DNA from 3 places in the Pseudomonas extremorientalis genome. Region 1 is predicted to be linked to each of the others. Evidence: predicted binding sites of a transcription regulator. Region 1 holds the regulator's gene; each other region holds the start of a gene.

The links. The regulator FliA, encoded in region 1, starts transcription of late flagellar genes. The targets are predictions, from matches to a motif close to CTAAAGTTTNNNNNNNNNNNGCCGNTAA.
Region 2: LUU92_RS23970 (methyl-accepting chemotaxis protein) is a predicted target of FliA. The motif match lies at 6,367-6,394, and genes of this name have one in related genera.
Region 3: LUU92_RS06030 (flagellar protein MotY) is a predicted target of FliA. The motif match lies at 5,174-5,201, and genes of this name have one in related genera.

The regions. Positions count from the first base shown of each region.
Region 1 is NZ_CP089519.1:4,569,794-4,580,436, reverse strand. It holds gene flhF (flagellar biosynthesis GTPase FlhF) at 1-750, shown strand, start outside; gene fleN (flagellar synthesis regulator FleN) at 857-1,690, shown strand; gene fliA (RNA polymerase sigma factor FliA) at 1,687-2,427, shown strand; gene LUU92_RS20500 (chemotaxis response regulator CheY) at 2,597-2,971, shown strand; gene LUU92_RS20495 (protein phosphatase CheZ) at 2,990-3,778, shown strand; gene LUU92_RS20490 (chemotaxis protein CheA) at 3,790-5,991, shown strand; gene LUU92_RS20485 (protein-glutamate methylesterase/protein-glutamine glutaminase) at 6,040-7,170, shown strand; gene LUU92_RS20480 (flagellar motor protein) at 7,170-7,910, shown strand; gene motD (flagellar motor protein MotD) at 8,107-8,994, shown strand; gene LUU92_RS20470 (ParA family protein) at 9,046-9,834, shown strand; gene LUU92_RS20465 (CheW domain-containing protein) at 9,834-10,610, shown strand.
Region 2 is NZ_CP089519.1:5,301,588-5,312,230, reverse strand. It holds gene LUU92_RS24005 (S-type pyocin domain-containing protein) at 1-1,076, opposite strand, end outside; gene LUU92_RS24000 (hypothetical protein) at 1,509-3,263, shown strand; gene LUU92_RS23995 (PH domain-containing protein) at 3,352-3,720, opposite strand; gene LUU92_RS23990 (LysE family translocator) at 3,860-4,495, shown strand; gene LUU92_RS23985 (hypothetical protein) at 4,504-4,833, opposite strand; gene LUU92_RS23980 (hypothetical protein) at 5,052-5,948, shown strand; gene LUU92_RS23975 (hypothetical protein) at 5,976-6,263, shown strand; gene LUU92_RS23970 (methyl-accepting chemotaxis protein) at 6,440-7,651, shown strand; gene LUU92_RS23965 (response regulator) at 7,661-8,029, shown strand; gene LUU92_RS23960 (STAS domain-containing protein) at 8,053-8,340, shown strand; gene LUU92_RS23955 (chemotaxis protein CheA) at 8,381-10,420, shown strand; gene LUU92_RS23950 (methyl-accepting chemotaxis protein) at 10,450-10,643, shown strand, end outside.
Region 3 is NZ_CP089519.1:1,385,671-1,396,313, forward strand. It holds gene LUU92_RS05995 (molybdopterin oxidoreductase family protein) at 1-1,106, shown strand, start outside; gene grxD (Grx4 family monothiol glutaredoxin) at 1,184-1,522, shown strand; gene bfr (bacterioferritin) at 1,592-2,062, opposite strand; gene LUU92_RS06010 (bacterioferritin-associated ferredoxin) at 2,264-2,482, opposite strand; gene LUU92_RS06015 (peroxiredoxin) at 2,727-3,329, shown strand; gene rnt (ribonuclease T) at 3,394-4,065, opposite strand; gene pyrC (dihydroorotase) at 4,062-5,108, opposite strand; gene LUU92_RS06030 (flagellar protein MotY) at 5,265-6,173, shown strand; gene LUU92_RS06035 (argininosuccinate synthase) at 6,303-7,520, shown strand; gene LUU92_RS06040 (response regulator transcription factor) at 8,143-8,775, shown strand; gene LUU92_RS06045 (PA3496 family putative envelope integrity protein) at 8,860-9,039, opposite strand; gene nth (endonuclease III) at 9,147-9,785, opposite strand; gene rsxB (electron transport complex subunit RsxB) at 9,848-10,643, opposite strand, start outside.

The sequences.
Region 1 (10,643 bases):
GAAGAGCCTCGCCAGGCCTGGCGCATGTTGCTGGCCCATCTGGCGCGGATGATTGCCACCCCGGAAATCGAACCTCTGGAAGAGGGCGGTGTGATCGCCATGGTCGGCCCTGCCGGCATGGGCAAGACCACCACCCTGGCCAAGCTGGCCGCCCGTTACGTGCTCAAGTACGGCGCTCAGAATATCGCGCTGGTGAGCATGGACAGCTACCGTATTGGTGCCCAGGAGCAGCTCAAGACCCTGGGCCGCATTCTCAATGTGCCGGTGACCCATGTCGACCCGGGCCAGTCCCTGGCCAACGCCCTCGACCCGCTGCTGCGCAAGCGCGTGGTGCTGATTGATACCGCCGGCCTGCAAGCCAGCGACCCGGCCTTGCGCATGCAGTTGGAAAGCCTGGCCGGGCGTGGCATCAAGTCGAAAAATTACCTGGTGCTTGCAACCACCAGCCAGAAACAGGTTCTTACCGCTGCGTATCATAGTTACAAGCGCTGCGGCCTGGCCGGTTGCATCCTCACCAAGCTCGACGAAACCGCGAGCCTGGGCGAGGTGCTGAGCCTGGCCATCAGTCATGAATTGCCGGTCGCCTACCTGACCGACGGGCCGCGGATTCCGGATGATCTGCATCTGCCGCGCCGTCATCAGTTGGTCAGCCGTGCAGTCAGCGTGCAAATGCAAGACGAGCCTAGCGAGGAAGCGATGGCCGATATGTTCGCCGACCTCTACCACAACCCGGCGAAGCGGGTAGGTTGAGGACGGTATGAACACCGTGAAAAGTATCTACATCGATGGTCTGCAAGCGATTCACGCGGCCAAGCCATGTAGCCTGCGTCTAAGCAAGACAAGGTAAAGAAATAAAATGGGCAGCATGCATCCCGTACAGGTGATCGCGGTGACCGGCGGCAAAGGTGGCGTCGGAAAAACTAACGTGTCAGTGAATTTGTCCCTGGCCCTGGCAGAGCTTGGCCGTCGCGTCATGCTGCTGGATGCTGACCTGGGGTTGGCGAACGTCGACGTTCTGCTGGGGCTGACGCCCAAGCACACCCTTGCCGATGTGATCGAGGGCCGTTGTGAGCTGCGCGATGTGCTGCTGCAAGGGCCCGGTGGCATCCGCATCGTCCCGGCCGCCTCCGGCACCCAGAGCATGGTGCACCTGAGCCCGGCGCAGCATGCCGGCCTGATCCAGGCCTTCAGTGACATCGGCGACAACCTCGACGTGCTGGTGATCGACACCGCCGCCGGGATCGGCGAATCCGTGGTCAGCTTCGTGCGCGCCGCGCAGGAAGTGTTGCTGGTGGTCTGCGATGAACCCACCTCGATCACCGACGCCTACGCCCTGATCAAACTGCTTAACCGTGATTACGGCATGAACCGCTTCCGCGTCCTGGCCAACATGGCCCAGAGTCCGCAGGAAGGGCGCAACCTGTTCGCCAAGTTGACCAAGGTCACGGATCGTTTCCTCGATGTCGCCTTACAATACGTCGGCGCAGTTCCCTACGACGAGTGTGTGCGCAAGGCTGTGCAAAAGCAGCGTGCAGTCTACGAAGCATTCCCTCGTTCCAAGTGTGCATTGGCGTTCAAGGCTATTGCCCAGAAGGTCGATACCTGGCCGTTGCCCGCCAACCCCCGGGGGCATCTGGAGTTTTTCGTCGAGCGATTGGTGCATCAGACGAGCGCAGGACCCGTGCTATGACAGCGACCGGCTACAACGCTTACAAGAAGTCTGCCCGTGACAGCCAGGGCGAGTTGATCGAGCGCTACGCGCCCCTGGTCAAGCGCATTGCCTATCACCTGCTGGCACGCCTGCCCGCCAGCGTGCAGGTCGAAGACCTGATCCAGGCGGGCATGATCGGCCTGCTCGAAGTGTCGACCAAATACGACGCGAGCAAGGGGGCGAGTTTCGAGACGTATGCGGGCATCCGCATCCGTGGCGCGATGCTCGATGAAGTGCGCAAAGGTGACTGGGCGCCGCGTTCGGTACACCGCAACACACGCATGGTCAGTGACGCAATTCGCGCAATTGAAGCAAAAACCGGTCGCGACGCTAAAGATCACGAAGTTGCGGCCGAACTCCAATTGAGTCTCGACGATTACTACGGGATTTTGAACGATACCTTGGGCAGCCGCCTGTTCAGTTTCGACGACCTGTTGCAGGACGGCGAACATGAAGGGCTGCACGAGGACGGCGCGAGTGCTCATATGGAGCCATCGCGTGACCTGGAAGATGAGCGTTTCCAGGGAGCGTTGGCGGACGCGATTGCCAATTTGCCGGAGCGTGAGCGGCTGGTGTTGGCGCTGTACTACGACGAAGAGCTGAACCTCAAGGAAATCGGTGAGGTCCTGGGTGTCAGCGAATCGCGGGTCAGCCAGTTGCACAGCCAGTGCGCAGCCCGCTTGCGGGGGCGTTTGGGAGAGTGGCGAGCGCGCTGAACAGGCAGTGTGGGGACACTGCAGACGATACCGCGAGGGCAACCGGCCTTCGCGGGTTCGACCCGTGGTGCCCCCGGCAGTCCTTTTTGTGTAATGCCTGTTGATTGAAATGGCGCGTCCAGGTGCTGGGCGCGTTTAAGACTGCTTGGAGGTCGAATTGGACAAGAACATGAAAATCCTCATCGTTGATGACTTCTCAACGATGCGGCGGATCATAAAAAACCTGTTGCGTGACCTTGGGTTCACAAACACGGTCGAGGCGGATGACGGCATTACGGCCATTCCGATCCTCAACAGCGGGAGCATCGACTTTCTGGTAACGGACTGGAACATGCCGGGCATGACCGGTATCGACTTGCTGCGCCACGTGCGCGCTGACGAAAAGCTGCGCAGCCTGCCTGTGCTGATGGTCACCGCCGAAGCCAAGCGTGAGCAGATCATCGAAGCCGCCCAGGCCGGGGTCAACGGTTACGTGGTCAAGCCATTCACGGCATTGGCCTTGAAAGAGAAGATCGAAAAAATCTTCGAACGCATCCACGGCTAATGCCATCGCGGGGGAGCTATGGAGCATAAAGAAACGTCACAGGGAGACTTCGAGTCGACCCTGAAAAAGCATGCTCACCAGTTGGTCGACAGCCTTGAAAGAGGCCAGTTCGGCGACGCGGTGCAGTTAATCCATGAGCTCAACCAGACCCGTGACCGCGGCCTGTACCAGGAAGTGGGCAAGCTCACACGCGAGCTGCACAGTGCGATCGTCAATTTCCAGATTGACCCGCACATGCCCCAGGCCGAAGAAATCTCGCAAATCACCGATGCCACCGAACGCCTGTCCTATGTGGTCAGGCTGACTGAGGCGGCGGCCAACCGCACCATGGACCTGGTGGAAAACGCCACGCCCCTGGTCAACGGCATGGCCACTGAGGCCCAGGCCCTGAGCCACGACTGGGGCCGCTTTATGCGCCGGGAAGTGGGGGCCGAGGAGTTTCGCGAGTTGGCGCGTCGGGTCGACGGTTTCCTGTCACGCAGCGAGCAGGAAAACCGTACGGTTTCCAGCAACCTCAACGACATTCTGCTGGCCCAGGATTACCAGGACCTCACCGGTCAGGTGATCAAGCGTGTGACCCAGTTGGTCACCGAAGTGGAAAGCAACTTGCTCAAATTGGTGCTTATGGCAGGCCAGGTTGACCGTTTCGCCGGCATCGAACATGACCGCGAAGCGATCCTCTCGGAAAAAGATCCACAAAAACATCTCGCCAAGGGTGAAGGTCCGCAGATTCATGCCGATAAACGTGAAGACGTTGTATCGGGTCAAGATGATGTCGATGACCTGTTATCCAGTTTAGGCTTCTAAGGAGCACCCACATGAGCTTCGGCGCCGATGAAGAAATCCTTCAGGATTTCCTTGTAGAGGCCGGCGAAATTTTAGAGCAGTTGTCCGAGCAACTGGTCGAGCTGGAAAGCCGACCGGATGATGCGAACCTGCTCAATGCAATTTTTCGCGGTTTTCACACTGTAAAAGGGGGCGCCGGCTTCCTCCAGCTCCATGAGCTGGTGGAGTGCTGCCACATCGCCGAGAACGTGTTCGACATCCTGCGCAAGGGTGAGCGTCACGTTGATTCGGAGTTGATGGACGTGATTCTCGAAGCACTGGATGCGGTCAACGGCATGTTCAGCGAGGTGCGTGAGCGTGCCCCGATCACGGCGGCGACCCCGGAACTGCTGGCCGCCCTGGCGCGCTATGCGGAGCCTGCCGACACGTCGGCCGCACCGGTGGTTGAAGCCGCGCCGGAGCCTGTGGTTGAGGCCGAACCGGATGTGACCGACAGCGAGTTCGAGCAGCTGCTCAACTCCCTCAGTGCCGTCAAGGCCGAGGCGCAAGCACCGGCCGCGCCGGTCGCCGCACCGACCAGCGAAGACATCACCGACGCTGAGTTCGAATCGCTGCTCGACCAGTTGCATGGCAAAGGCCAGTTTGCGGCTGACGCCGTGGCACCCGCCGCTGCGGCTGCGGATGCACCGGCGGCCAGCGCCAGCACCGATATTACCGACGATGAGTTCGAGGCATTGCTCGACCAACTGCATGGCAAGGGCACCTTCGCGGCCGACGCCTTGCCGGAAGTCGCCGCCACGGCTGCGGCACCGGCTGCTGCCAGTGCCGCTCCTGCGGGCGATGGGCTGATCTCCGATCACGAGTTCGAATCCCTGCTGGACGAATTGCACGGCAAGGGCAAGTTCAGTGAAGTGGCCCCGGCCGCTGCGGTTGCGACAGCTGCACCGGCCGCCGCCAAGGCCGCTGCGCCTGCTCCAGCCGCCAAGCCAGCACCGGCTCCGGCCGCCGCACCTGCTCCGGCGCGCGCCGCCCCGGCACCGGCAGCCGAGAAGCCTGCCAGTGAAGCCGAGACCACCGTGCGGGTGGATACCGCGCGCCTGGACGACATCATGAACATGGTCGGCGAACTGGTACTGGTGCGTAACCGCCTGGTGCGCCTGGGCCTGAGCAGCGGCGATGAAGCCATGCAAAAGGCCGTGTCGAACCTCGACGTGGTGACCGCCGACCTGCAGACCGCCGTGATGAAAACGCGGATGCAGCCGATCAAGAAAGTCTTCGGGCGCTTCCCGCGCCTGGTTCGCGACCTCGCGCGTCAGCTGAAGAAAGAAATCAACCTGGAACTGGTGGGCGAAGAAACCGACCTCGACAAGAACCTGGTCGAGGCCCTGGCCGACCCGCTGGTCCACTTGGTGCGCAACGCCGTGGACCACGGCGTGGAAACCCCGGAAGAGCGCGAAGCCTCGGGCAAGTCGCGCAACGGCAAGGTGATCCTGGCCGCCGAGCAAGAGGGCGACCACATCCTGCTGTCGATCACTGACGACGGCAAAGGCATGGACCCGACCATATTGCGCAACATCGCGGTCAAGCGCGGCGTGATGGACAAGGACGCCGCCGACCGCCTGACCGACACCGAGTGCTACAACCTGATCTTCGCCCCGGGCTTCTCGACCAAGACCGAGATTTCCGACGTGTCCGGCCGTGGCGTCGGCATGGACGTGGTGAAGACCAAGATCAGCCAGCTCAACGGCTCGATCAACATCTACTCGACCAAGGGCCAGGGCTCCAAGATCGTCATCAAGGTGCCGTTGACCCTGGCGATCATGCCGACCCTGATGGTGATGCTGGGCAACCAGGCGTTCGCCTTCCCGCTGGTCAACGTCAACGAAATCTTCCACCTCGACCTGTCGCGCACCAACGTGGTGGACGGCCAGGAAGTGGTGATCGTGCGCGACAAGGCATTGCCCCTGTTCTACCTCAAGCGCTGGCTGGTGGCATCGGCCAAGCATGAAGAGCAGCGCGAAGGCCATGTGGTGATTCTCTCCGTGGGCACCCAGCGCATCGGCTTTGTCGTCGACCAACTGGTTGGCCAGGAAGAAGTGGTCATCAAGCCTTTGGGCAAGATGCTGCAGGGAACCCCGGGCATGTCGGGTGCGACCATCACCGGTGACGGTCGGATCGCGCTGATTCTCGATGTTCCGAGCATGCTCAAGCGTTACGCCGCTCGGCGTATTTGATTCTGGTGGGGCAGGGCGGTAGTGCCCGCCCCGCCTAACGGAGTGTTTATGGCAGTCAAGGTCCTGGTGGTGGACGATTCGGGTTTCTTCCGCCGCCGCGTCTCGGAAATTCTTTCCGCCGATCCAACGATCCAGGTGGTCGGCACGGCCACCAACGGCAAAGAGGCGATTGATCAAGCCATTGCGTTGAAACCGGACGTGATCACCATGGACTACGAGATGCCGATGATGGATGGCATCACGGCAGTCCGGCACATCATGCAACGCTGCCCGACCCCGGTCCTGATGTTTTCCTCGCTGACGCACGAAGGCGCCCGGGTCACCCTGGATGCGCTGGACGCCGGCGCGGTGGACTTCCTGCCGAAGAATTTCGAAGACATCTCGCGCAACCCCGAGAAGGTCAAGCAGATGCTCTGCGAGAAAGTGCACAGCATTTCGCGCAGTAACCGTCGCAGCCTGTTCAGCGCGCCTGCGCCAACCGCTGCGCCAGCACCGGCTCCAGCGGCACCGACATCGTCGTTTGCGCGCCCTGCGCCTGCGCCGGTGGCACGGCCTGCGGTGGCACCCGCTCGCACGGCGGCGCCTGCGTCTTCGCATTCGCCCGCACCCAAGCGCAAGGCCTACAAGCTGGTCGCCATCGGCACCTCCACCGGCGGCCCGGTTGCGCTGCAACGCGTGTTGACCCAATTGCCGGCCAACTTCCCGGCGCCGATCGTATTGATCCAGCACATGCCGGCGGCGTTCACCAAGGCTTTCGCCGAGCGCCTGGACAAGCTGTGCCGCATCAGCGTCAAGGAAGCCGAGGATGGCGACATCCTGCGCCCTGGCCTGGCGCTGCTGGCCCCCGGTGGCAAGCAGATGATGGTCGACGGCCGTGGCGCGATCAAAATCCTGCCGGGCGACGAACGTCTGAATTACAAGCCGTGCGTGGACATCACCTTCGGTTCGGCAGCCAAGTCCTACGGTGACAAAGTTCTGGCGGTGGTGCTCACCGGCATGGGCGCCGACGGCCGTGAAGGTGCGCGCCTGCTCAAGCAGGGCGGCAGTGCCATCTGGGCCCAGGACGAAGCCAGCTGCGTGATCTATGGCATGCCCATGGCCATCGTCAAGGCGGACCTGGCCGACGCCGTCTACAGCCTGGACGACATCGGCAAGCATCTGGTGGAGGCCTGCCTCTGATGGATGTACTGAGCCTGATCGGCATCATCATGGCGTTTGTCGCGATCATCGGCGGCAACTACCTCGAGGGCGGGCACCTCGGCGCCCTGGCCAACGGCCCGGCGGCGCTGATCGTGATCGGCGGCACCGTGGGCGCGGCGTTGTTGCAATCGCCCATGAGCTCGTTCAAGCGCGCCATGCAGATTCTGATATGGATCATTTTCCCGCCACGCGTGGACCTGCCCGGTGGCATCGACCGCGTGGTCAACTGGAGCCTCACCGCGCGCAAGGAAGGTCTGCTGGGCCTGGAAGGCGTGGCCGATGCCGAGCCCGACAGCTACGCGCGCAAAGGCCTGCAATTGCTGGTGGACGGTGCCGAGCCGGAAGCGATCCGCAGCATTCTGGAAGTGGATTTCTACACCCAGGAAAGCCGCGATATCAACGCCGCCAAAGTCTACGAAAGCATGGGCGGCTACGCGCCGACCATCGGCATCATCGGTGCGGTGATGGGCCTGATCCACGTGATGGGCAACCTGGCCGACCCCTCGCAACTGGGCAGCGGCATTGCCGTGGCGTTTGTCGCCACCATCTACGGCGTGGCCAGTGCCAACCTGGTGCTGTTACCGGTGGCCAGCAAACTCAAGTCGATTGCCATGCGCCAGTCGCGTTATCGCGAGATGCTGCTCGAAGGCATTCTGTCGATCGCCGAGGGCGAGAACCCGCGTTCCATCGAATTGAAGCTCCAGGGCTTCATGGATTGATGACCATGAGTATCTACTTGTGGCGAGCGAGCTTGCTCGCGTTGGGGCGCGAAGCGGCCCTGATCCAGGCACCGTGTTTTTTCAGAAAGATTGCGGTGCCGGGTTTTGGGGCTGCTCCGCAGCCCAACGCGAGCAAGCTCGCTCGCCACAATGAACCGGTTGGCAGTGAGTACTGTGTGCAGGGAGGTAATTGCCTGTGAGCCGTCGCCGTCGCGAGCCTGAAGAACACGTCAACCACGAGCGGTGGCTGGTGTCCTATGCGGACTTCATCACCCTGCTGTTCGCGTTTTTCGTGGTGATGTACTCCATCTCGTCGATCAACGAAGGCAAGTACAAAGTCATTTCCCAGGCGCTGATCGGCGTGTTCAACGATGCCGACCGTGCGCTCAAGCCGATCCCTATTGGTGAAGAACGGCCCAAGACCGTGACCCCGGCCAAGCCGCTGGTCAACGACAGCGATGAAACCGCCGCCGGCGTGGGCGGCACCAGCGACCCGCTGAAAAGCATCGCCGACGACATCAGTGCCGCGTTTGGCGACTTGATCAGCTCCAACCAGATGACGGTGCGCGGCAACGAGTTGTGGGTGGAGATCGAGTTGAACTCCAGCCTGCTGTTCGCCAGCGCCGATGCGATGCCCAGCGACCAGGCATTCACCATCATCGACAAAGTGGCGGCGATCCTCAAACCGTTCGAGAACCCGATCCACGTCGAAGGCTTCACTGACAACGTTCCGATCAGCACCGCGCAGTACCCGACCAACTGGGAGCTGTCGTCGGCACGAGCGGCGAGCATCGTCAGGATGCTGGCGATGCAGGGCGTCAACCCTGGACGCCTGGCGTCGGTGGGCTACGGTGAGTTCCAGCCGGTGGCCAACAACGCCACGGCGCAAGGCCGCGCGCGTAACCGTCGGGTGGTGCTGGTGGTCTCGCGCAACCTGGATGTGCGCCGCAGCCTGACCGGCACCGGCACCGCCAATGCAACACCGGATGCGGCCTTGAAGCGGGCTGGCACACAAACTGCACCGGCCCCGGTAAAACCGCCGGTTCGACAGAGTGCCGTCAATTCTCCGTCGCTGGCTCAATAACCCCATGCAATGTCTCGGTCGCGCCTGTGCCTGCCGGGAGGAACCAACCGAATGAGAGTCTGGGCAGTTGCCAATCAAAAAGGTGGAGTCGGCAAGACCACCACCTCCATCGCCTTAGCCGGCTTGCTGGCCGAGGCGGGCAAGCGTGTGGTCGTGGTGGACCTGGACCCTCACGGCTCCATGACCAGCTATTTCGGCTACGACCCGGATGCGCTGGAACACAGCAACTACGACCTGTTCCTGCACAAAGGCAGTGTGCCGGCCGATCTGCCCGGGCAACTGTTGTTGCCCACCAGTAACGAAAGCATTTCGCTGCTGCCGTCCAGCACCGCGCTGGCCACCCTGGAGCGCCAGTCGCCGGGGCAGAGCGGCCTGGGCCTGGTGATCGCCAAGACCCTGGCGCAACTGTGGCAGGACTTCGACTACGCGATCATCGACAGCCCGCCGTTGCTCGGCGTGCTGATGGTCAACGCCCTGGCGGCCAGCCAGCAACTGGTGATCCCGGTGCAGACCGAGCATTTGGCCGTCAAAGGCCTGGAGCGCATGGTCAGCACCCTGGCGATGATCAACCGCTCGCGCAAACAGGCGCTGCCGTTCAGTATCGTGCCGACCCTGTTCGACCGCCGCACCCAGGCGTCCCTCGGCACCCTGCGCGTATTGCGCGATGCCTACCCTGACACCATCTGGAACGGCTATATCCCGGTGGACACGCGCCTGCGTGACGCCAGCCGCGCCGGCCTGGCGCCGTCGCAGTTCGACCCGAAAAGCCGTGGCGTACTGGCCTACCGCGCGTTGCTCAAACACCTGCTGTCCCAGCAGCTTGTGGCGCAGGTGGCGTGATGAACCGTCCCGTCGAACTCAAGACCCGGCCGCAACTGGCACTGGAATCCTACCTGGATGCCCTGCTGCAGGACGCGACCGAGGAAGCCATGCCGGAACCGATCCTGGTACTGGAGCCTGCTGTCGAGCCAGAAGCCGCGCTGGATGAATTCCAGTTGGCGGTGTTGGAAGAACAAGCCCGGGATGCGCAGGTCGTGGTGCCGATTATGCCGGCCGTGGCGATCCCGGCAGTGGTCGAGCCGGTGGTGGAAGTGCACCTGCCGCCGAGCATCACACCGCCGCCGGTCACCGGTGATGATCGCCCGAGCTGGGCCGCCGAGCCGTTCGAATGCCTGTTGTTCGACGTCGCCGGCTTGACGCTGGCGGTGCCGCTGGTGTGCCTGGGCTCGATCTATTCCCTGGAAGGTCAGGAACTGACGCCGCTGTTCGGGCAGCCGGAGTGGTTCCTCGGCATCCTGCCGAGCCAGGCCGGCAACCTGAAGGTGCTGGATACCGCGCGCTGGGTCATGCCCGACCGCTACCGCGACGACTTCCGCCAGGGCTTACAATACGTGATCTCGGTGCAGGGCTACGAGTGGGGGCTGGCGGTGCATCAAGTCAGCCGCTCGTTGCGCCTGGACCCGAACGAAATCAAATGGCGCAGCCACCGGGGCCAACGGCCTTGGCTGGCGGGCACCGTGATCGAACACATGTGCGCGTTGCTCGACGTCGCCGAACTGGCCGAGTTGATCGCCAGTGGTGCCGTCAAAACGATGCCGGTTACTAAACGCAGTTGATTGAACAATAAGGTCCACGCTGGTGCGTGGCCA
Region 2 (10,643 bases), 730 kb from region 1:
TTTCGATAGACTTCCAGCTCGGCTTTCTTGGAATCCCATTCAAATATTCTTTTTCCTTTTGCGTCTATCCAACGTTCGCGTAAGCCAACGCCCCCTCTTCTTGGCGTCACAGGCCTTTGCGGAATCAGACCAGGGAAGCCTGTTATATCTTCGGCTTTGGGGGCTGGGAAGTAGTCATGGTCTGGGTTTCTGAGCCCTTTCCTTGGCTTGTTGAGCACCACATACAGCGGCCGTACCCCCGACTCCACCGGGAACACCAGAATAAAATCCCGATACTCCGGCGGATAAACCGGGTTCACCAGAATCTGCGCCGCTTTCTCCGTCGGCGGATAAATCCAGATCATCGGCGCTTGCGGCGCAGCCTCCAATGGCGGAATCCCCAGCGTGTCGCTGGGATCAACGGCGGGTGTCCAGATCAACTCCACACCCTCACCCAAATCCGCTACAAACTGATCGCTACGGTTTTGGAACTGCACCACATCAATCATCTGCCAATCGGCATGGTTGCCCGTGTAGAACCCATACCCCTTGAGCGTGCCGTCCTCGCGTTGCTCGATATGCAACCGCATCTGCGACCGCGCCCGTTGCATCGAACGCAACTGCTCCTCGCTGTAGAGCGCGCTATCACCCAGCTCTGACGGCCAGGCCAGCGCCACCAAGCCCGTCAGCAGGCCCCCGGCGACCGATCCAACGGCAGTTGCCGCCGACTCCCAAACCGCCGACCGCAACGCCAACTGGCCCAAACCTGCAGGCAATGTGCTGCCGCCGATCTTGCGCAAGGCAACCGCGCCCCTGCTGTCCACCTCACGCCCACCCAGCAGGCTTAAGTGGCCGTACTCCCTGATCAGTTCCAACGGCACATACCCTGCCGGGTTGAAGTAATGAGTGATGCCGTCAGGCAATTGGCAAGGCTTCATGAAGACGCAGCCGGGAGGTTTGGCTCGCGTAGGGGCTGGGGCAGGGGATGGCTCGAAAAAATCAACCGATGGCGAATACGGCGCACGCGATGGCTGTGGCGTCAGGATGCGTCGTTTGCGTAACTCTTCTTCGGTGGGTGGGTAAAAGCGTTCTGGCATGACGGGCTCACGTCCTTGTGCGAGGAGGTGAGCCTACGAGAGCGCGAGCAGAAGCTTATGTCGGCTTAATTCGATTGTACGTGTGGGAAAAGTGGACTGAGATCTGGTTGGAAAGGCACGTTTCGATTATCTCGTTTTCTGTTTTTTTCGTTTAGCATTGGACTCAATCAGGTTGCGTAATACCGGAGTTGTATCTCTCAAACGATCCGTCCGTGAGAAAAGGAGGTAAAAGTTGCCGCGCAACGCCAGCCGAAATGGGAACCTTGGTTGCGGAGCCAATTGAAAACTGACATTTATATCTTTGATAAAGAAGATAAAACTGCGCCCGCATATAGACATCCTTCGCATCGCGCCTGCGGTTTGATAGCCTCGGAAACTGGCCGTATGAAACGCCGGGGGTAAAGGTAATAAAGAGCGAACAGGAAACTATTTATGATTTATGACAACGTTGATCCAGCGCTGCTTGCCTTTTTGCATAATCCTATGGCGGTAATGACCACGGAGCCTCCAGTAGGGGAACGTCTCAAGTGGCACACTCGAGTGCTTTACCGTATCCCGTTACTGCGTAGCCTGATTCGCTCCGAGCAGATCCAATCGTTACTCTGGGAAAAGCTTAGCGTTAACTTGCGGCATGCCCGCGACACCCTGCCTGATTATTTATTTGAAGACTACACACCCCTTAATCAGGAAACCATGCATCGTTTTACTGATCAGTTAAGTCTGTATTTCAAGGTTGGAGTTTTATTGTCGGGAGAGGACATTAAGTCAGCGTCTCGACGCGAAATGATCGCTGGGTTTAATGCGTCTTATACGTGGGCAGCGCTCGAATATACTTGTAATAGGGTTGCCGAAAGCTTGAAGCTGCGTGCAGTTCATAATTTGGCCATCCTCATGAATGCTAATTTATGGACGAGTTACTACCTAAGTGAAGTTTATTTTCTGATGGCGCAAGGTCTGCTGACGGCTAGGCTGGCGGGAGACACTCTTCATATTACGCCTACTGTGAAGCTACAACGACGGGTTAAGGGTTTTTGGCTAGCGGAAATTACCGAGGCTAATTCAAAGATCAGTGACTTGATTTCTCGGCATGACGCTATACCTTTACTTCAAAGATATGGGCGGTTGCCAGAGGCGCTCCGAAAACTTTTGGTTGATCAGACCTTGGATAAATGTTTTTCCATACACGCCGACTATTTGTCAGAAGATATGGTCCGGCATCCGAAATATCAGTACCTGCGAGAAATCGTCGATTTTGCAGTTCACCTTGAGCTGCGTGTGATTTCAGGTCAAGTCACGACCGACGAAGCCTACTTGAGAAGTATTGTCAGCTCCGCAACAGTGGATATGATCAACAGTGCGCTGATTGGACGTTCACCCACGTTGGACTCAGCTAGCAGCTTTATTGAATACAAAGGCGGCGTATATATCAGGGGGGCGCTGAACTTTAAGTATGGGTTGAGAAAGTTTGTCAGGTTTTTATTGGGTGAGGCAAAAGGAAGTGAGAAAGGCCAAAATTTTGGTCATTTGCTAGGGGTGGGGTTCGAAAAAAATTATATCCTCAACTACATTCGGGATCTTAATGATCCGCGCTTCAAGGTCTATGATGAGTTTAAGCCGAGCAATAATTCGAAGGTTAAGGGGTATGATATAGATTTTATTCTTCAGGATGTAGAGGATGATATTTATTACTTTGTTCAGGTTAAGTATCAGTTGTCGGACATGCCGACCTACCTCGCGGAACAATGTCAGTTGTTTCTTAATGATAATTTCCGCGCCGGTTTTGTTCGCCAGTTAGCAGTGCTTAGAGATAGTCTGAGTGATGAGAGTATCCGCAAAAAGTTAAGTCGGCATGGTGTGGGCGGGGCTCATGAGCATAATAGTTATTTCGTGTTGTTGCACAATATCCCATTTTTGAATTTTTATGAGTTGGACGGGTTTTTCTTTTATGAGTGGAATTTGCTCCGTAATCTACTGCGAGACGGGCGCGTGCAGGTTCGCAAAAAACGAGACCTTACGGAGGAGCGAGTTCTGAATAAACCACGGTTGCACCGACCACAGGAGATGGTCGATGCTTACTTCAATCATACCCAGAGCGGCAGGCAGATGGCTGAGCACTATGATGTCTATTGTCGAGCTAACGCGCACTTTCTTTTTGATGACTTGAAGGTCATCTGCAAGCTGCTGTGAAATCACGCTCGCCGGTCACAGTGAGAAAACTGCATCGATCGTTTAAGCGGTGCAGGCTTTCACACTGTAGACTTTTCAAGGCCAGGAGTCAGAGCAGATGTTTGGAAATCAACCGCGAGATTTCCACAATTGAAGTCTTGCCGGTAAATTCGAATTTCACTTTGCCCAGCGACGAAAAATAAATCTCCAACTCCGAATCCAGATCAAACGTCCCGGACGTCTCCACCGAATACGCCACGATGTTTTTATACGGCAGCGACGTGAAGTCCTTCTTGCTGCCGGTAATCCCCTGCACGTTCACCGCGATGATGCGCTTGGTGGTGAACACCACGCCGTCGCGCATGGCCTTGTAGGCGTCGACCACTTCTTCGCCGTCCAGCAGCAGGGCGGCGACGCGTTCGGCGTATTCGTTGTTTTGCTTGAGCTTGAAGAAGCCTTTGTTGTTGAAGTCGATCATGTCCTGCCTCTTGGGTGTATGCCGTTTTACTCGCGGATCTGTATCTAACGCGCGCATTTTGAACGCCCTACCATGGCGGCCAAGCTGACAACCTTGGCCAAATGTTTCGCCGACAACCTAACACCCCAGGAGCCCAACAATGCCCGAACTGTCCAGTTGGCTGGCCTATGCGCTGATTTCACTCGGCATGGTGCTCACGCCCGGTCCGAACATGATTTACCTTATCTCCCGTTCGATTTGCCAAGGCCGCACGGCCGGGTTGATTTCCCTCGGCGGCGTGGCGTTGGGGTTTCTGGTTTATATGGTGTGCGCGGCTTTGGGGATCACGGCCCTGGTCATGGCGGTGCCGTTTGCCTATGACGCGCTGCGTTTCGGCGGCGCGCTGTACCTGGCGTACATGGCCTGGCAGGCGATCCGGCCGGGTGGGCGTTCGCCGTTCCAGGTGCGGGATCTGCCCAAGGACAGCCCGCGCAAGCTGTTCACCATGGGCCTGGTGACCAACCTGCTCAACCCCAAGGTGGCAGTGATGTATTTGTCGTTGCTGCCGCAGTTCATCGACCCGAACGGTCATGGCAGCGTGTTGACGCAATCCCTGGTGCTGGGCTTTACGCAGATTTTCATCAGCGTGAGTGTCAACGCGGTGATTGCCACAATGGCGGGGTCCATCGCGGTGTTTTTCGTTACCCGGCCGGGTTGGCAGGTGGTGCAGCGCTGGTTGATGGGCTCGGTATTGATGGGGCTGGCGGTGCGGATGGCGGTGGAGGGGCGGCGCTGAACCGTGCGTTACAGGATGGCTTTCAGGTAATCCTTGAGTGCGTTGAGCGGGTCATTGAGTTCATCCAGTGTCGACGCCTGGCGCACGCCCAGCGCCAAGCGCTGCAACTCGCGCCCCATCACCGTATCGGCCCCGCCCAGTGCTTCAAGCGCTTGATCCACAGATTCCGCGACTTTGGATTGAATGGCCGCCAAGTCTCCCTGCCGCACCAGCAGCCCGAATACCTCCCGCTCATACCCATCCATCACCGGATCGTCCCGCAAGACCGGGCTGCCGCCATCCGTCTCGTGCACCAGCTTCAGTGCAAAAAGCGCAACAGCTTCCAGCGTCAACTCCATGGTCTTGGTTCCTAGGGCTTGGGGGAGGGCGATGATCACTGTTCCAGGCAGGAAAAAAAAGACCCCAATACCGCGAACTGCCAGGCTCACCCTCCTGTGAAGTCATCTTCCCAAGGAACGATATTAATTAGCCATGTTCCAACTCGCCGTGCCAAATGCACCCGGCCACCAGACTGACAGTGTGCAAGGCTTAACCCATTACAAGGACGCAAACACTTATGCAGTCATCCCCTACCCAAGCACCTTCGGCCACCGGCGAGCTGATCGCGAGTTTCCGCCACGGCAAAGGCTTCCTGATTTTCAGTTTGATATTCGGGGTTGTGTTATTGGCCCTCGCCGGTTTTGTGATGTACCTGAGCACGATACTGCCACCGGGCAACGATGGCCCGGTCAACCTCCAGACATCACGTGGCATGGCCTTGAACTTTGCCAACCCACATACCCTGATCTACGCCACCAGCGCCTTGCTGGTCGTTCTTGCCGTGGGCGTGTTTGCAGCCTACGCCTGGCACAAAAAACTGCGCGCGCCACGCTACAACGTGTTTGAGTTCGGCATCGAACGCATCATCAACGAGCAACGCGAGTACACGGCGTTTGCCGATATCGAAGACCTGTACTTGTTCGGCTCCGGGCAAACCGTGATGACCGGCATGATCACCAACCTGGCCTATCGTCGAAACGCGTCCGAGCCGTTTCATCGGGTGATTGAAAGCCTCAAAGGCTTTTACGAATTCCAACAACTGGTGCGTGAATTGCACGTTCGCGCACGCATGCCGGCAGTGATCGCGACGCTGGAGATGGGCGGGGCTGTGACGTTCAACTGCATCAGCTCGGGGCAGGTCTGGGGCAAACGCGTGAGTGGCAACTTCCTGAAAATCACCACCTCGCCAATCGTCGTCAGCCGCGCATCCCTCGAGTACCAGGGCCACAAAGTGCCGATGTCGTCGCTGCGCAGCGTCGACCTCAACGCCTGGACCGAAAAAGTGGTGATCAAGGACGAGAGCGGCAAACCCGTGTTGTCGACCATCTCTACCGGCATTCTGAGTCACGACCTGTTCCTCAATACCCTCGATGCCGTGTTTGCGGCGCAACAACAAACACGCGAGCGGGCTTGAGCCAGCAGCGTCACAGCTGAGGATTAAATGATGATCTATCGCGGCGCAGGCTGGCTGACGTTGTTTACACCGGTGGCGATGGTGCTGCTATTGACGGGGCTGTGGCCCGACCCCAGCGTCAAACCCGGCAACACATCGCTGATGCAGGTGTTGCTCGGCTTCGGGGTGGGGTCAGCGATCAACACCCTGCTGGGCTTTGTGCTGAACCGACAACCGCACGCCGATGGCGTGCGCCACCACTTCTTTTTCATGCCGATGCAATGGCCGGCGTTGGCGATCACGGTGGTCTGCGCGCTGATTGCCTTGTTGAAATAACCCTACCGGCCGCCCGGCAAGGGCGGCCTCAAGGAATGCCTGCCTCAGGTCCACGGGTCATTAACATATCGGTCATAAACCAGACGGAAGGCACTCAACAGACCTAAAGTTGAGGCGCTAGGGGCGGATAAACACTATGTCGTTTATATCCGCAACACTGTTCAAGGACCGAACTCATGCCCCAGCGCCCATCCAGCCGCATGCCCCTTCCCGTTTATCCTCGTTTCCGTTGGTTCGCCTTGATCCCGGTCGTGCCGGCCGTTTTGTGGATACTCGTGCAATCAACCTCGCCGGCCAATCTGGTGGCCTGCGCGGTACTGGTGGTGGTCGGCCTCGGTGCCTGTGCCTGGAGCGCGGCTTCACAGCGCAACGCACTGCAGCGAGCGATTGCGCAGGCGCAGGCGGACCAATCGAGTGCGCACGCACATGACGGCTTGGCCTCGCGTGCACAGCTCGATGAGGTATTGCTGGGTGCCATGCCCATCTGGGCCAAGCAGGTGGAAAGCTCGCGCCATCAGACCGAGGAAGCGATCGTGAGCCTGGTGAACCGTTTCACCGGGATCGCCACTCGCTTGGAGGAAACGGTACAAGCGTCGCAGCACGCGGCCGGCGAGCTGGACGGGCAGGCCGCTGACGGCGCGCTTGAGGTGCTGGCGCGCAGTGACAGCGAGTTGAGCCAGGTGATCAATTCGCTCAAGGCCACTCAAACCAGCCGTGACCAGACCCTGGCGCAGGTGCGCAGCCTGACCGCCTACACGGGCGAGCTGCGTACCATGGCCGCTGATGTGGCAGCGATTGCTGCACAAACCAACCTGCTGGCCCTCAACGCGGCCATCGAAGCGGCGCGCGCCGGTGAGGCCGGTCGCGGCTTCGCGGTGGTGGCCGATGCGGTGCGCAGCCTGTCGAGCAAATCCAGTGAAACGGGCCAGCAGATGTCGGCCAAGGTCGACATCATCAACAACGCCATTACTCAATTGGTGCAGGCCGCGTCCAGCAGTGCCGACCAGGACAGCCATTCGGTGGCCGAGTCCGAAAACAGTATTCAAATGGTGCTCACACGCTTCCAGAACATCACTGGGCGCCTGGCCGAATCCGCCGACCTGCTCAAGCAGGAAAGCTACGGCATCCGCGATGAGATGACCGAGGTGTTGGTCAACCTGCAATTCCAGGACCGGGTCAGCCAGATCCTCAGTCACGTGCGCGACAACATGCACGCGCTGCATGACCATCTGCAACAGGCCAACCAGACCCCGGACCAGCCGCTGGCCATCGACGCCCGCCAATGGCTGGCGCGCATGGAAACCACCTATGCCACTGACGAGCAACGACGCCTCCATCGCGGCGAGGCGGCTGTGCAGTCGAATTCCCAAGACATCACTTTCTTTTAGGAGCACATCATGGCGAAGAATGTATTAGTGGTCGACGATTCCAGCAGCGTGCGCCAAGTGGTCGGCATCGCCTTGAAAAGCGCCGGTTACGACGTGATCGAGGCCAGCGACGGCAAGGACGCCCTGAACAAGCTGACCGGACAAAAAGTGCACCTGATCATCAGCGACGTGAACATGCCCAACATGGATGGCATCACCTTCGTCAAGGAGGTGAAGAAGCTGGCCAACTACAAGTTCACACCGATCATCATGCTGACCACCGAATCTCAGGAATCGAAGAAGGCCGAAGGCCAGGCCGCGGGCGCCAAGGCGTGGGTGGTCAAGCCGTTCCAGCCGGCGCAGATGCTGGCGGCGGTCTCCAAATTGATCCTGCCCTGACACCCGGCGCCAGGGAGGCCACCATGCCGATCACTCACGAAACAATCGACGACACCGCCCATGTGGGCATCGACGGCGAACTCACGATCTACACCGTCGCTGAACTGGCGGGCGCGTTGTTGTCGCAGATGGGCGCGGTCCCGCGCCTGGAACTGGACCTGTCCCAGGTGACGGAAATGGACGGTGCCGGCCTGCAGTTGCTGGCCGTCATCCAGCGTGAAGCCGGCGTTGCCGGCACCGCCTTGAGTGTGACAGGCCAGAGCCAGGCAGTCATGCAGGCGCTCCAACTGTGTCGCAGCGCCGCGCTTTAAGCGGCACTGTCCCGTTCATTGATCGACAAGGAAAGTCCAGGTGAGCATCAATCTCGATCAGGCACTGCAGACCTTCATCGTCGAGGCGCGCGAGCTGCTGCAGGCCATGGAGCAATCCCTGCTGCAGTTGGAAAGCGACCCCGGTGACCAGGATGCCATCGGCGCGATTTTCCGCGCCGCGCACACTATCAAGGGTTCCGCCGGGCTGTTCGGCCTCGCGTCGATCGTGGGGTTCACGCATATCGTCGAAGACGTTCTCGACCGCCTGCGCGATGGCAGTGTGGCGGTGGACGCGGCGTTGATCGCGCTGCTGCTCAAGTGCGGCGACCACATGCTTGAACTGATCGACGTGGTCGCCAGTCGCGGTGAGACGCCGACCCCGGCCACGCTGGAGCGCGGTGAGACCTTGCGCGAGGCGCTGAGCGACTACCAGCCGCTGCGCACCGCCACCGCCGACGTCGTACCCGCTGCGGTGCACGACGACACGGGGGCCGACGTGCTTTGGCATATTTCTCTGCGTTTCGGCGTGGACGTGTTCCGTAATGGCATGGACCCGCTGTCGTTCCTGCGCTACCTCGATACGCTGGGGCAAATGGTGCAGGTCACCACCCTGACCGACAGCATCCCCGCCCTGGAGCACTGGGACCCGGAAAGCTGCTACCTGGGCTTCGAGATCGACCTGCGTTCGACGGCCAGCCATGCCACGCTCAACGAAGTGTTCGACTTCGTGCGCGACGACTGTGACGTGCACATCAGCGTGGTCGACGAAACGCCCGAAAGCAGCGTCGCCATCGGCAGTGACCTGATCGCGCAAGCCGAGCCAGGCCTGGCCCCCGCGTCGCCTCAGCGCCAGCCAGCGAACAGCGAGGCGAAAACCCGCGACGGCAGTTATGTTCGGGTCAACGCCGACAAGCTCGACGAGTTGATCAACCTGGTCGGCGAATTGGTGATCGCCAGCGCCGGCGCCAGCCTGTTGGCGCGCTCCTGTAACAACGACCCGCTGCAAGAGGCCACCTCGACGGTGTCGGGGCTGGTGGAAGAGATTCTCGATGGTGCCCTGCACCTGCGCATGATCCCCATCGGCGACACGTTCAACCGCTTCCGTCGCGTGGTGCGCGATGTCAGCCAGGAACTGGGCAAGGACATCGAGCTGATCATCAGTGGCGCGGAGACCGAGCTGGACAAGACCGTGGTCGAGAAGATCGGCGACCCGCTGATGCACCTGCTGCGCAACGCCATGGACCACGGTATCGAAAGTGCCGATGCGCGACGTGCGGCGGGCAAGTCGAGCAAGGGCCATCTGAGCCTGAATGCCTACCACGACTCTGGAAGCATCGTTATCGAAATCGCCGACGACGGCGCCGGGCTCAACCGCGACCGCATTCTGGAAAAAGCCCAGGAACGCGGGCTGGTGGCCAGCGGCGCGGTGCTCACCGACCAGGAGGTCTACAACCTGATCTTCGAAGCGGGCTTCTCCACCGCCGAGGCCGTCACCAACCTCTCCGGGCGGGGCGTCGGCATGGACGTGGTCAAGCGCAATATCACGCTGTTGCGCGGCACCGTGGACCTCGACAGCCGCCCAGGCCAGGGCACGGTGGTGCGCATTCGCTTGCCGCTGACCCTGGCGATCATCAATGGCTTCCTGGTCGGCATCGACCAATCCACCTACGTGATTCCGCTGGACATGGTCCAGGAATGCGTCGAGCTGGATGAACGCCAGCGCCAGTCCAGCCGCGATCAGGGCTATCTGGACCTGCGTGGCGAGGTGCTGCCCCTGGTGGACCTGCGCGACCACTTCAGCCACGAAGGCCCGGCCGCGCGCCGTCAGAACGTGGTGGTGGTGCGCTATGCCGAGCACAAGGCCGGGCTGGTGGTCGATGACCTGCACGGCGAGTTCCAGACCGTGATCAAGCCCCTGGGCAAGCTGTTCGGCGCACTGCGCGGTATCAGTGGCTCGACCATTCTGGGCAGCGGCGCGGTGGCCTTGATCCTGGATGTACCGGCGCTACTCAATCAAATCGTACAACTGGAAGCCCGCACGGCCCAGGCGCCTCAGTCGCCACCGCTCGTCGCCCGCTGACGTCTTTGCAATTCCATGGAGGTTCCCCGATGAAATGGTTCTACGATCTTAAAATTTCCACCAAGCTGATCAGCTCGTTCCTGGTGGTCCTGGCCCTCACCGGGGCCATGGGCGCCTTCGCTATCCTTCAGCTCGGTGCCGTCAACCAGGCCGCCCAGGACATCAAGGGCAACTGGATGCCCTCCATGCGTGCAGCCGCAGGCATGCGTTTTTTTGCCGCCAA
Region 3 (10,643 bases), 3.2 Mb from region 1:
GCACTACGCCGGCGGTGGATCTGGTTGCATCGACTGGTGGTGGGCATTTCAATCGTTGGCAAAGCCGGGTTTCCGGGCGCCCGGAGTATGGCGGCGAGCTTCCGGTGTCAGCATTGGCCGAAGAAATGCTCACCGAAGGGGAAGGACAAATCCGTGCGTTGGTGACGGTGGCGGGCAACCCGGTGTTGTCGACGCCCAACGGCCGGCAGTTGGAACAAGCCCTCGACGGATTGGAGTTCATGGTCAGCATCGACCTTTATATCAACGAAACCACGCGCTATGCCGACCTGATCCTGCCGTCCACGTCGGCGCTGGAGAATGATCACTACGACACCACCTTCAATATGTTCGCGGTGCGCAATGTCACCCGCTTCAATCGCGCAATCCTGCCCAAGCCTGCGGGCGCGCTGCATGACTGGGAGATCTTTGTCGGCCTGGCCAAGGCCTTTGCCGCACAGACGGGCGCGGTGCTCAAGCCGACCATGCCGCCTGCGCAGATGATCGACTTCGGGCTGCGTGCCGGGGTGTACGGTGATGCGTCCAGCCACAAGTTGTCGGTGGCCGTGCTGGCGGACCATCCTCATGGTGTGGACTTGGGGCCGCTGCAGCCCAATCTTGCGGCACGCTTGAAAACCGTTGATGGCAAGGTGCAGGCGGCGCCGGGGGTGATCCTTGCCGACCTGGCGCGTTTTGCCGCGCAGCCGTTGCCAGTGGCCGATGAACTGCTGTTGATCGGCCGCCGTCACGTGCGCAGCAATAATTCCTGGATGCACAACTACCATCGGCTGGTGAAGGGCAAGCCACGTCATCAATTGCTCATGCACCCGGATGATCTGGCCAGTCGGCAGTTGAGCGATGGGCAGCGCGTGCGCGTGAGTTCGCGCATCGGCATGATTGAAGTGGAAGTCCTGGCCAGCCTGGACATGATGCCCGGCGTAGTCAGCCTTCCGCATGGTTGGGGCCATGGCCGTCCAGGCGTGCAGATGACAATCGCCAGCGGACAGCCGGGGGCGAGCGCCAACGATTTGACCGACGAGCGGCAGTTGGATGAGTTGTCGGGCAATGCCGCACTCAATGGCGTTCCGGTGCAGGTAGCAGCCGCCTGAGCACCACGCTGGAATTTTGCGTTACAATGCGCCACCGTGCCGACCTGTGAGTCGCAAAGTTCCAGCCGAGGTGTTCCATGGATATCATCGAAACGATCAAAGAGCAGATTGCCAACAACACCATTCTGCTTTACATGAAGGGCGCGCCTAATGCTCCTCAGTGCGGTTTCTCCGCGAAAGCTTCCCAGGCCATCATGGCGTGCGGCGAGAAATTCGCTTACGTGGATATCCTGCAAAACCCTGAAATCCGCGCCAACCTGCCGAAGTACGCCAACTGGCCGACCTTCCCACAACTGTGGGTTGCCGGTGAACTGGTCGGCGGCAGCGACATCATCGTTGAGATGGCGGCTGATGGTTCGTTGCAAACGCTGATCAAAGAAGCAGCGGCAAATGCGGCGGCCAAGACCGACGCGTGATTGGCCTGCAATAAAAAGCCCCGCTTCTCGAGAGAGAGCGGGGCTTTTTTGCTTCTACAGGAAGCGGGGTTACTCGCCCATCTGCGACTGCAGGTAGTTTTCCAGGCTGACTTTATCGATCAGGCCCAGTTGGGTTTCCAGCCAGTCGATGTGCTCTTCCTGGTCTTCCAGGATGTCTTCCAGCAGTTCGCGGCTGCCGAAGTCACCTTTGGTTTCACAGTGAGCAATGGCGGCCTTGAGGTCGCTGTGGCTCTTGCGTTCGAAACCCAGGTCGCTGCTTATCATTTCCTGGGTGTGTTCGCCGATGCTCAGCTTGCCCAGGTCCTGCACGTTCGGCAGGCCTTCCAGGAACAGGATGCGCTTGATCAGCGCGTCCGCGTCCTTCATGGCCTTGATCGATTCTTTGTATTCGCGCTTGCCCAGCTTTTCCAGGCCCCAATCGTCATACATGCGTGCATGCAGAAAGTACTGATTGATCGCGACCAGTTCATTGGCAAGGGATTTGTTGAGTTGCTGGATGACTGAGATGTCGCCTTTCATGACTGGGGTCCTGCCCTGTAATCGCTGTGTATAAAGCGGAGTTTGAGCGGCGAAATCCCTAGTGTCAAACCTAAGTTATTGAATAATAAATGAAAATTAATCGGAATAAGAATGTTTGTGTTCCGCGTCTTAGCGCTAACTTATTGAATTGCGGGCATAAAAAAACCGGACACTAAGTCCGGTTCTTTAAAACATGCCTAATCAGGCGTGTGTAAATTCTGCTGAATAGGGGAGCGCGGTCTGAGCGGTCTGCAGCTGTGTCAGGGTTTCCCGTACCACTTGCTTGGCGAGGCAAGCACATTTGCCACACTGGCTGGCAACGCCGGTGGCTTCACGCACTTCCTTGTAGCTGCAGCAACCTTCATAGATTGCTTCGCGGATTTTTCCGTCGGTGACGCCAGTACAGAGGCACACATACATAAGGGAGAACCATCGCGGGTTTAAGGCTTAAGTGCGGTGGATCTTAATGTTAACGAGAATGATTGTCAAAGTAGAATCGTAGGGTATTCACTGGCACCGTGCCCGCACTGACGAACGGTTTTTTCAGTGTATGATGGTCGGTCTTCACGAAGCGTGACTGCGTCACAGGGCTGTCGCTTATAAACGGCAGACTCAAGGCCGGTCCTTTTACTTCAATCGTCACCCTTACATCAGGAGATAACCAATGAGCGTACTCGTCGGCAAACAAGCCCCGGATTTCGACGTACCTGCCGTCCTCGGCAATGGCGAAATCGTAGACAGCTTCAAACTGTCTGAAGCCATCAAAGGCAAATACGGCCTGGTGTTCTTCTACCCGCTGGACTTCACCTTCGTCTGCCCGTCGGAGCTGATCGCTCTGGACCACCGCATGGACGATTTCAAGGCGCGCAACGTTGAAGTGGTAGCCGTTTCCATCGATTCCCATTTCACCCACAACGCCTGGCGCAACACCGCCATCAATGATGGCGGCATCGGCAAAGTGAAATACACCATGGCTGCCGATATGAAGCACGACATCGCCAAGGCCTACGACGTTGAGTCCGAAGGCGGCGTGGCCTTCCGTGGCGCGTTCCTGATCGACGACAAAGGCGTGGTTCGCTCCCAGATCATCAACGACCTGCCACTGGGTCGTAACATGGAAGAGCTGATCCGTCTGGTCGACGCCCTGCAATTCCACGAAGAGCACGGCGAAGTCTGCCCTGCCAACTGGAAAAAAGGCGACAAAGGCATGAACGCTTCGCCGGAAGGTGTTGCGGCTTACCTGACCGAGAACGCTGGCAAGCTGTAAGCCACGTTTGCGGCAAAAAAAACCGGCCTGAGAAGGCCGGTTTTTTTATGCGCGGGATTCCACTTCAGTCGTTGAAGTCTTCCCAGCCGCCCATCTGTTTCCAGCGGTTGACGATGCCGCAGAACAGCTCGGCCGTCTTCTCTGTGTCGTAGCGGGCCGAATGAGCCTCACGACCGTCAAAGTCGATGCCGGCTGCCTGGCAGGCTTTGGCCAGCACGGTCTGGCCATACGCCAGCCCGGCGAGAGTAGCGGTGTCAAAGCTGGAGAACGGGTGAAACGGGTTGCGCTTCATGTCCAACCGCGCCACGGCGGCATTCAGAAAGCCCAGGTCAAAGCTGCTGTTGTGGCCGACCAGGATCGCGCGCTTGCAGCCATTGGCCTTCAATGCCTTGCGCACGCCACGGAAGATATCGGTCAGTGCCGCTTCTTCACTTACTGCCATGCGCAATGGGTGATCGAGCTTGATCCCGGTGAACTCCAAGGCAGCCGCTTCGATATTGGCGCCTTCGAACGGCTCGACGCGGAAGAAGTGGGTGTGTTCCGGGAACACAAAACCCTGTTCGTCCATGCCGATAGTCGTCGCGGCGATTTCCAGCAGCGCATCGGTGGCGCAGTTGAAACCACCGGTTTCTACGTCGATGACAACCGGCAGATAGCCGCGGAACCGCTCGGCCATCGGATGACGGGATCCGCCACCGCTGTGCTCGTGTTCGTCATCGTAATGGTCTTCACTCACTTGCTTTCCTCCAGCAGGCGCCAGCGCAGTGTTTCACCGGCGCGCAGCGGGATGACAGTCAGCTCGCCAAACGGCAGGCTGGCAGGGGCGGTCCAGTCTTCACGAACCAGGGTAATGCGATCGGTATTCGCCGGCAGGCCGTAGAAACGCGGGCCATTGAGGCTGGCGAACCCTTCGAGCTTGTCCAGGGCGTTGCGCTGTTCGAACGCTTCAGCGTATAGCTCGATGGCGGCATAGGCGGTGTAGCAGCCGGCACAACCGCACGCGGCTTCTTTGGCGTGCTGGGCGTGAGGCGCGGAGTCGGTGCCGAGGAAAAACTTCGGATTGCCGCTGGTCGCCGCATCCAGCAAGGCCACCTGGTGCGTGTTGCGCTTGAGGATCGGCAGGCAATAGAAGTGCGGCCGAATCCCGCCTACCAGCATGTGGTTGCGGTTATACAGCAGGTGATGCGCGGTGATGGTCGCACCAACGTTGGCCGAGGCCTCGGTGACGAACTGCACTGCATCGGCAGTGGTGATGTGCTCGAACACGACCTTGAGGGTCGGGAACAGCTCCACCACACGACGCATGTGTTCGTCGATGAAGATCTTCTCGCGATCGAACACGTCCACATCGCCACGGGTGACTTCACCGTGGATCAGCAGCGGCATGCCGACGTCGGCCATGGCTTCGATGGCCGGCAGGATCTTGTCGATACTGGTCACGCCGGAATCGGAGTTGGTGGTGGCGCCGGCCGGGTACAGTTTGGCGGCGTGCACAAACCCACTGGCCTTGGCCTCGCGAATTTCTTCGGGCTGGGTGCGGTCGGTAAGGTACAGCACCATCAGCGGTTCGAACCGGCTGCCGGCCGGCCGTGCAGCGAGGATACGCTGGCGGTAGGCATCGGCTTGCTCGGCGTTACGTACCGGAGGAACCAGGTTAGGCATGATGATGGCGCGGCCAAAGGTACGCGCTACATCGGCCACGGTGTGGGGTAACGCAGCACCATCGCGAAGATGAATATGCCAGTCGTCGGGACGCAGCAGGGTCAGGCGGTCGGACATTGGGGATTCCAGGCGGGTCAATCTGGGGGGAATGCTACCGGAAAAGACTCTATCAGGCACTCGCTATCAAGTTTTGCAGGATGCAACCGATAGCCTTTTGTATGCCTTATCGATGTATGACGCTTTGAAGTGTTGTAGAAACCAGTGGAGCCTCCCGTGCGCCAGCATTACCTAGCCCTGCTCAGTGTGTTCGCCAGCCTGCCCGCGATGGCCCTCACGTTCCAGACACGTCTGGAGAACATTGAGTGGAAGGTAGAGGGCGACCAGTTCGAGTGCCGTCTGACCCAGCCGATCACAGACTTCGGTTCGGGTGAGTTCGTGCGCCGGGCGGGTGAGCAGGCAATATTTCGTCTGAAAGCCTATAACGGTTCGCTGGGCACAGGCTCGGCCACCTTGTTGGCTGCCGCCGCCCCTTGGCAGCCAGGCCGAGGCGATATCAACCTCGGCGCCGTGCGTGCCGGTAGTGGCGATGTGTTGTTCAATAGCTCGCAGGCCCAGGCCGGTCGCCTGTTCACCGGACTGCTGGAAGGGCGCAGCCCGACGGTCCGCCACTACGGCCGTGAAGGCGGCTACTCCGAAATCCGCTTGTTGCCGGTGAAATTCAATAAGGCTTATAACGACTACCAGCTGTGCACCGCCAAGCTGTTGCCGATGAATTACGATCAGGTCAAACAGACCGAAGTCGGATTCCCGGGGGGCGGTATCGAGTTGGACGCAGCCGCCAAGAAGAAACTCGACGTGATTCTTGCATTCATGAAAGCCGACCCGACGGTCAACCATATCGAGTTGAATGGCCATTCGGACAACAGCGGCAACCGCCTGACCAATCGCGACGTCTCTCGCCGCCGTGGCTTGGCGGTGATGGACTACTTCAAGGCCAACGGTATCCAGGAGTCGCAGATCACCCTGCGCTTCCATGGCGAAAGCTACCCCCTTGCGCCCAACACCAATGCGGCCAACCGGGCACGCAATCGTCGTGTGAATATCCAGCTTGAACGCGTGGCAGCCCCCGAGAAGCCGGCGCCCCAAGCCACTGGCGCAAGTAACCCTGCACACACGTCTTAAGGTGCGACCATCGGTCGCCCGTTCGACATAATCTGTCGCTTTATCTTCATTTGCTGTCGCGCCCCTGTAAATCCACGGTTTTGGTCGGTAGAATCGACGCCTTTCCGTACAACCCCGTGGAGTGATGGCATGGCCGACGTAAACAAGGTCGTTCTCGCGTATTCCGGCGGCCTGGACACTTCGGTGATCCTCAAGTGGCTGCAGGATACTTATAACTGTGAAGTGGTGACCTTCACCGCTGACCTGGGTCAGGGCGAAGAGGTCGAACCTGCACGTGCCAAGGCGCAAGCCATGGGCGTGAAAGAGATCTACATTGACGACCTGCGCGAAGAGTTCGTCCGCGATTTCGTCTTCCCGATGTTTCGCGCCAACACCGTCTACGAAGGCGAGTACCTGCTGGGTACTTCCATCGCACGTCCGCTGATCGCCAAGCGCCTGATCGAAATCGCCAACGAAACCGGCGCCGACGCCATTTCCCATGGTGCTACCGGCAAGGGTAACGACCAGGTGCGTTTCGAACTGGGCGCCTATGCACTCAAGCCAGGCGTGAAAGTGATCGCCCCTTGGCGTGAATGGGACCTGCTGTCCCGTGAAAAACTGATGGATTACGCTGAAAAGCACGCGATCCCGATCGAGCGTCACGGCAAGAAGAAGTCCCCGTACTCGATGGATGCCAACCTGCTGCACATCTCCTATGAAGGCGGCGTGCTGGAAGACACCTGGACCGAGCACGAAGAAGACATGTGGAAATGGACCGTCTCCCCGGAGAACGCTCCAGACAAGCCGCAATACCTGGAACTGACCTACCGCAATGGCGACATCGTCGCGCTGGACGGCGTCGAAATGACCCCGGCCACTGTGCTGGCGACCTTGAACCGTATCGGTGGCGAACACGGTATTGGCCGTCTCGACATCGTCGAGAACCGCTACGTGGGCATGAAGTCCCGTGGTTGCTACGAAACCCCAGGCGGCACCATCATGCTGCGCGCCCACCGGGCCATCGAATCCATCACCCTGGACCGCGAAGTGGCTCACCTCAAAGACGAGCTGATGCCCAAGTACGCCAGCCTGATCTACACCGGCTACTGGTGGAGCCCTGAGCGTCTGATGCTGCAACAGATGATCGATGCTTCCCAGGTGCATGTGAACGGCGTTGTGCGCCTGAAGCTGTACAAGGGCAACGTGATCGTCACCGGTCGCAAGTCTGATGAGTCGCTGTTCGACGCCAACATCGCTACCTTCGAAGAAGATGGCGGCGCCTACAACCAGGCGGACGCAGCAGGCTTTATCAAGTTGAACGCACTGCGCATGCGCATTGCGGCCAACAAAGGTCGCTCGTTGTTCTAAGTCTCAGCCGGTTTTAAGAATGGCCCCTTATTCAGGGGCCATTTTTTTGCCTATGGATTTTGTGTGGAATTGCGATGTTTATAGATGGTTAAACATTTGTTGATATTTTTCAGTCGACGCATTTTCAAATGCGCCTTCGAGGGTGCTGTTGTTGAAAGTTTGTAGGGCGAATGATTTTTTTACACCTGCCTAGGAACTGGTCTTACAGAAGATTCACTCATGAAAGTGAGGTAAACGTATAAAGCGCGGAATACGCTGTAGGAATTAAGGATGTAAGAGAATATGTTGAATGGAACTAAAACAGTCGGACATTTCTTGTCGGGATTCCTGAGTGGAGTGCAGAGGGAAGGGGCATTTCCTGAGAGTTGTGTGCGGCACGTTTACCCACCCCCAGATACTCCATGGATATTTCACTCAAAATATGTAAGTCCCCGGAAAGGTCTGAAAGGATCTATAAAACTGGATACATCTGAGTTAGCGTTTTTTTGTAGGGCGATTCCTTTATCGCTGTGGGGTGGGTCTCTGCTTGCTGTTGCTCGGGGGGGAACGCTATGCCAACCAGGAAACGACTAGGCTATTGTGCTTGCTCTAAATAATTCGAACAGCGAAATTGGACTTTCTCATGAATAAAGTGCTGATCGTGGATGATCATCCCGTCATTCGTCTTGCTGTGCGTATGCTAATGGAACGTCATGGTTATGAGGTCGTTGCCGAGACCGATAACGGTGTCGATGCATTGCAACTTGCACGGGAGCATATGCCGGACATTGTCATACTGGATATCGGGATTCCCAAACTTGACGGGCTGGAAGTTATTTGCCGGCTGTCTTCTACCAAGCAATCCGTGCCTTTCAAGGTGCTGGTGCTGACGTCACAGGCCCCTGGCCATTTTTCCATGCGTTGCATGCAGGCGGGGGCTGCCGGCTACGTGTGCAAGCAACAGGACCTGACCGAGTTGCTGAGTGCGATCAAGGCGGTGCTGTCGGGCTACAGCTACTTCCCCAACCAGGCACTCAACTCGGTACGCTCCACCATGGGCAATGCCAGCGAGGCCGATATGGTCGAGCGTCTGTCGGGTCGGGAAATGATGGTATTGCAGCAGTTGGCCCGGGGCCGAACCAACAAGGAGATTGCCGACGGCATGTTCCTCAGCAACAAGACCGTCAGCACCTACAAGACACGTTTGCTGCTCAAACTCAACGCCCGCTCCCTTGTGGACCTGATCGAACTGGCCCAGCGCAACGGCTTGGTATAGAGGAGGGCACTGCAGCGCACATTGTCTGGGTGACCGGCAGAAAAAAGCCTCCGTAAGGGAGGCTTCCGGCCGTCGACAGTTCTATCACAGATCGAAGTCGTAATCTGCCAGCTGTTTTTGCAAGCGTCGTTCTTCCAGAAGATTGTCGATGGTGCGGCGTTTGCTCAAATTGGTCTTGGCTACCTCAACGGGTGCTTCTGCCCCATCATCATCCGACTCAACAAGGTCGTCTTCCACTTCCAGTTGTTCTTTGCCAGTGCTCATAAGGTTCACTCCGGGCTAGGACTGCCGTTGGCGCTCCTTATAACGATAATCCATGATCGGGTAAAAAAGATTTTTTCAATCGGCTGGTCGAGAAAACCAATGATCCCTCAATCGTCGGACGTCTTGTCCTTGTATTCGCACAGGTCTTCGATACGACAGCTGCCGCAACGCGGCCTGCGGGCCTGGCAAACGTAGCGTCCATGAAGGATCAGCCAGTGGTGAGAGTCCAGTAGATAGGGCTTGGGTACAAACTTCATCAACTGCTTTTCGACCTCAACCACGTTCTTCCCACGGGCAATGCCGGTTCTGTTGCTGACCCGGAAGATATGGGTGTCCACCGCCATCGTCAGTTGCCTGAACGCGGTGTTGAGCACCACATTGGCAGTTTTACGACCGACTCCTGGCAGGGCTTCCAAGGCTTCACGGGTTTGTGGCACTTCACCGCCATGCAGTTCCACCAGCAGGCGGCAGGTCTCGATAACGTTTTTGGCTTTGCTGTTATAGAGGCCGATGGTCTTGATGTACTCAGACAATCCTTCCACACCCAGGGCATAGATCGCCTCTGGTGTGTTCGCCACGGGATACAGCTTGGCCGTGGCCTTATTGACGCCGACGTCGGTGGATTGGGCCGACAGGATCACCGCAATCAGCAACTCGAACGGCGAGGTGTAGGCCAGTTCGGTCTTGGGTTCTGGATTGTCTTCGTGAAGCCTGCGGAATATTTCCAGGCGTTTTGCGGCGTTCATGGGGCGGTGGGTTCCTTGCAGAAGGTCGGCGGGATTGTATCAACACACACCCGGTTTGCAGATCAGGCGTTGTTGAGCGCATCCATTTGGCGCTGCGCGTCCTCCAGCTTGCGTTGCGCCTCGGCGAGTTGCCGAGGTTCGATGTTCAGGTCCTGGGCTTTCTTCAGTTCCGCTCGACGCATCGTCAGCTGGATTTTGGCGCGTTTCAGATCAGCAGTGTTGCTGGATGACGTCGCTGCTTTCGGTATGACACCCACCTCCAAGGCAGCCAGCGCTTGTTCCGCCGCTTCGAATTGCCGTTGCAGGATGATCAACTGCGACTGCTGTTCAAAGGTCGGAGGGTGACCAAACGCCTTCAAGGATTTGTGCAATTGGGCCCGGCTCATTGCGACAGCGATTTTAGCTTTCTTGATCGCGACATCCTGTGCCGTATCGGCTTGCACAGGTAAAACCGGCACGGAGCGCTTGGTCCGGGCTTGGCGTTCAGCGAGTTTTTGCGCTTCCTCCCGTTGCAGGCGCGCATTGCGTTGCTCATACCGCCGCCTTGCCCGGTCGCGCTTGAGGTGGCGTTCATGGCGTTGCTGATCATTTGTCGCCAGGCCACCGACAATCGGCAATACAGTGGTTGTCGGGTGCATTTCAATGCAGTCGACGGGGCAGGGCGCGACGCAGAGGTCGCAACCGGTGCATTCATCCATGATGACGGTGTGCATCAGCTTGGCGGCGCCGACGATTGCGTCTACTGGGCAGGCCTGGATGCACTTGGTGCAACCGATGCACTCAGCTTCGCGGATGTAGGCAACCTGGGCGGGTGCTTCCCCGCGACTGGCGTCCAGATCCAGCACCGGCACCTGCAGC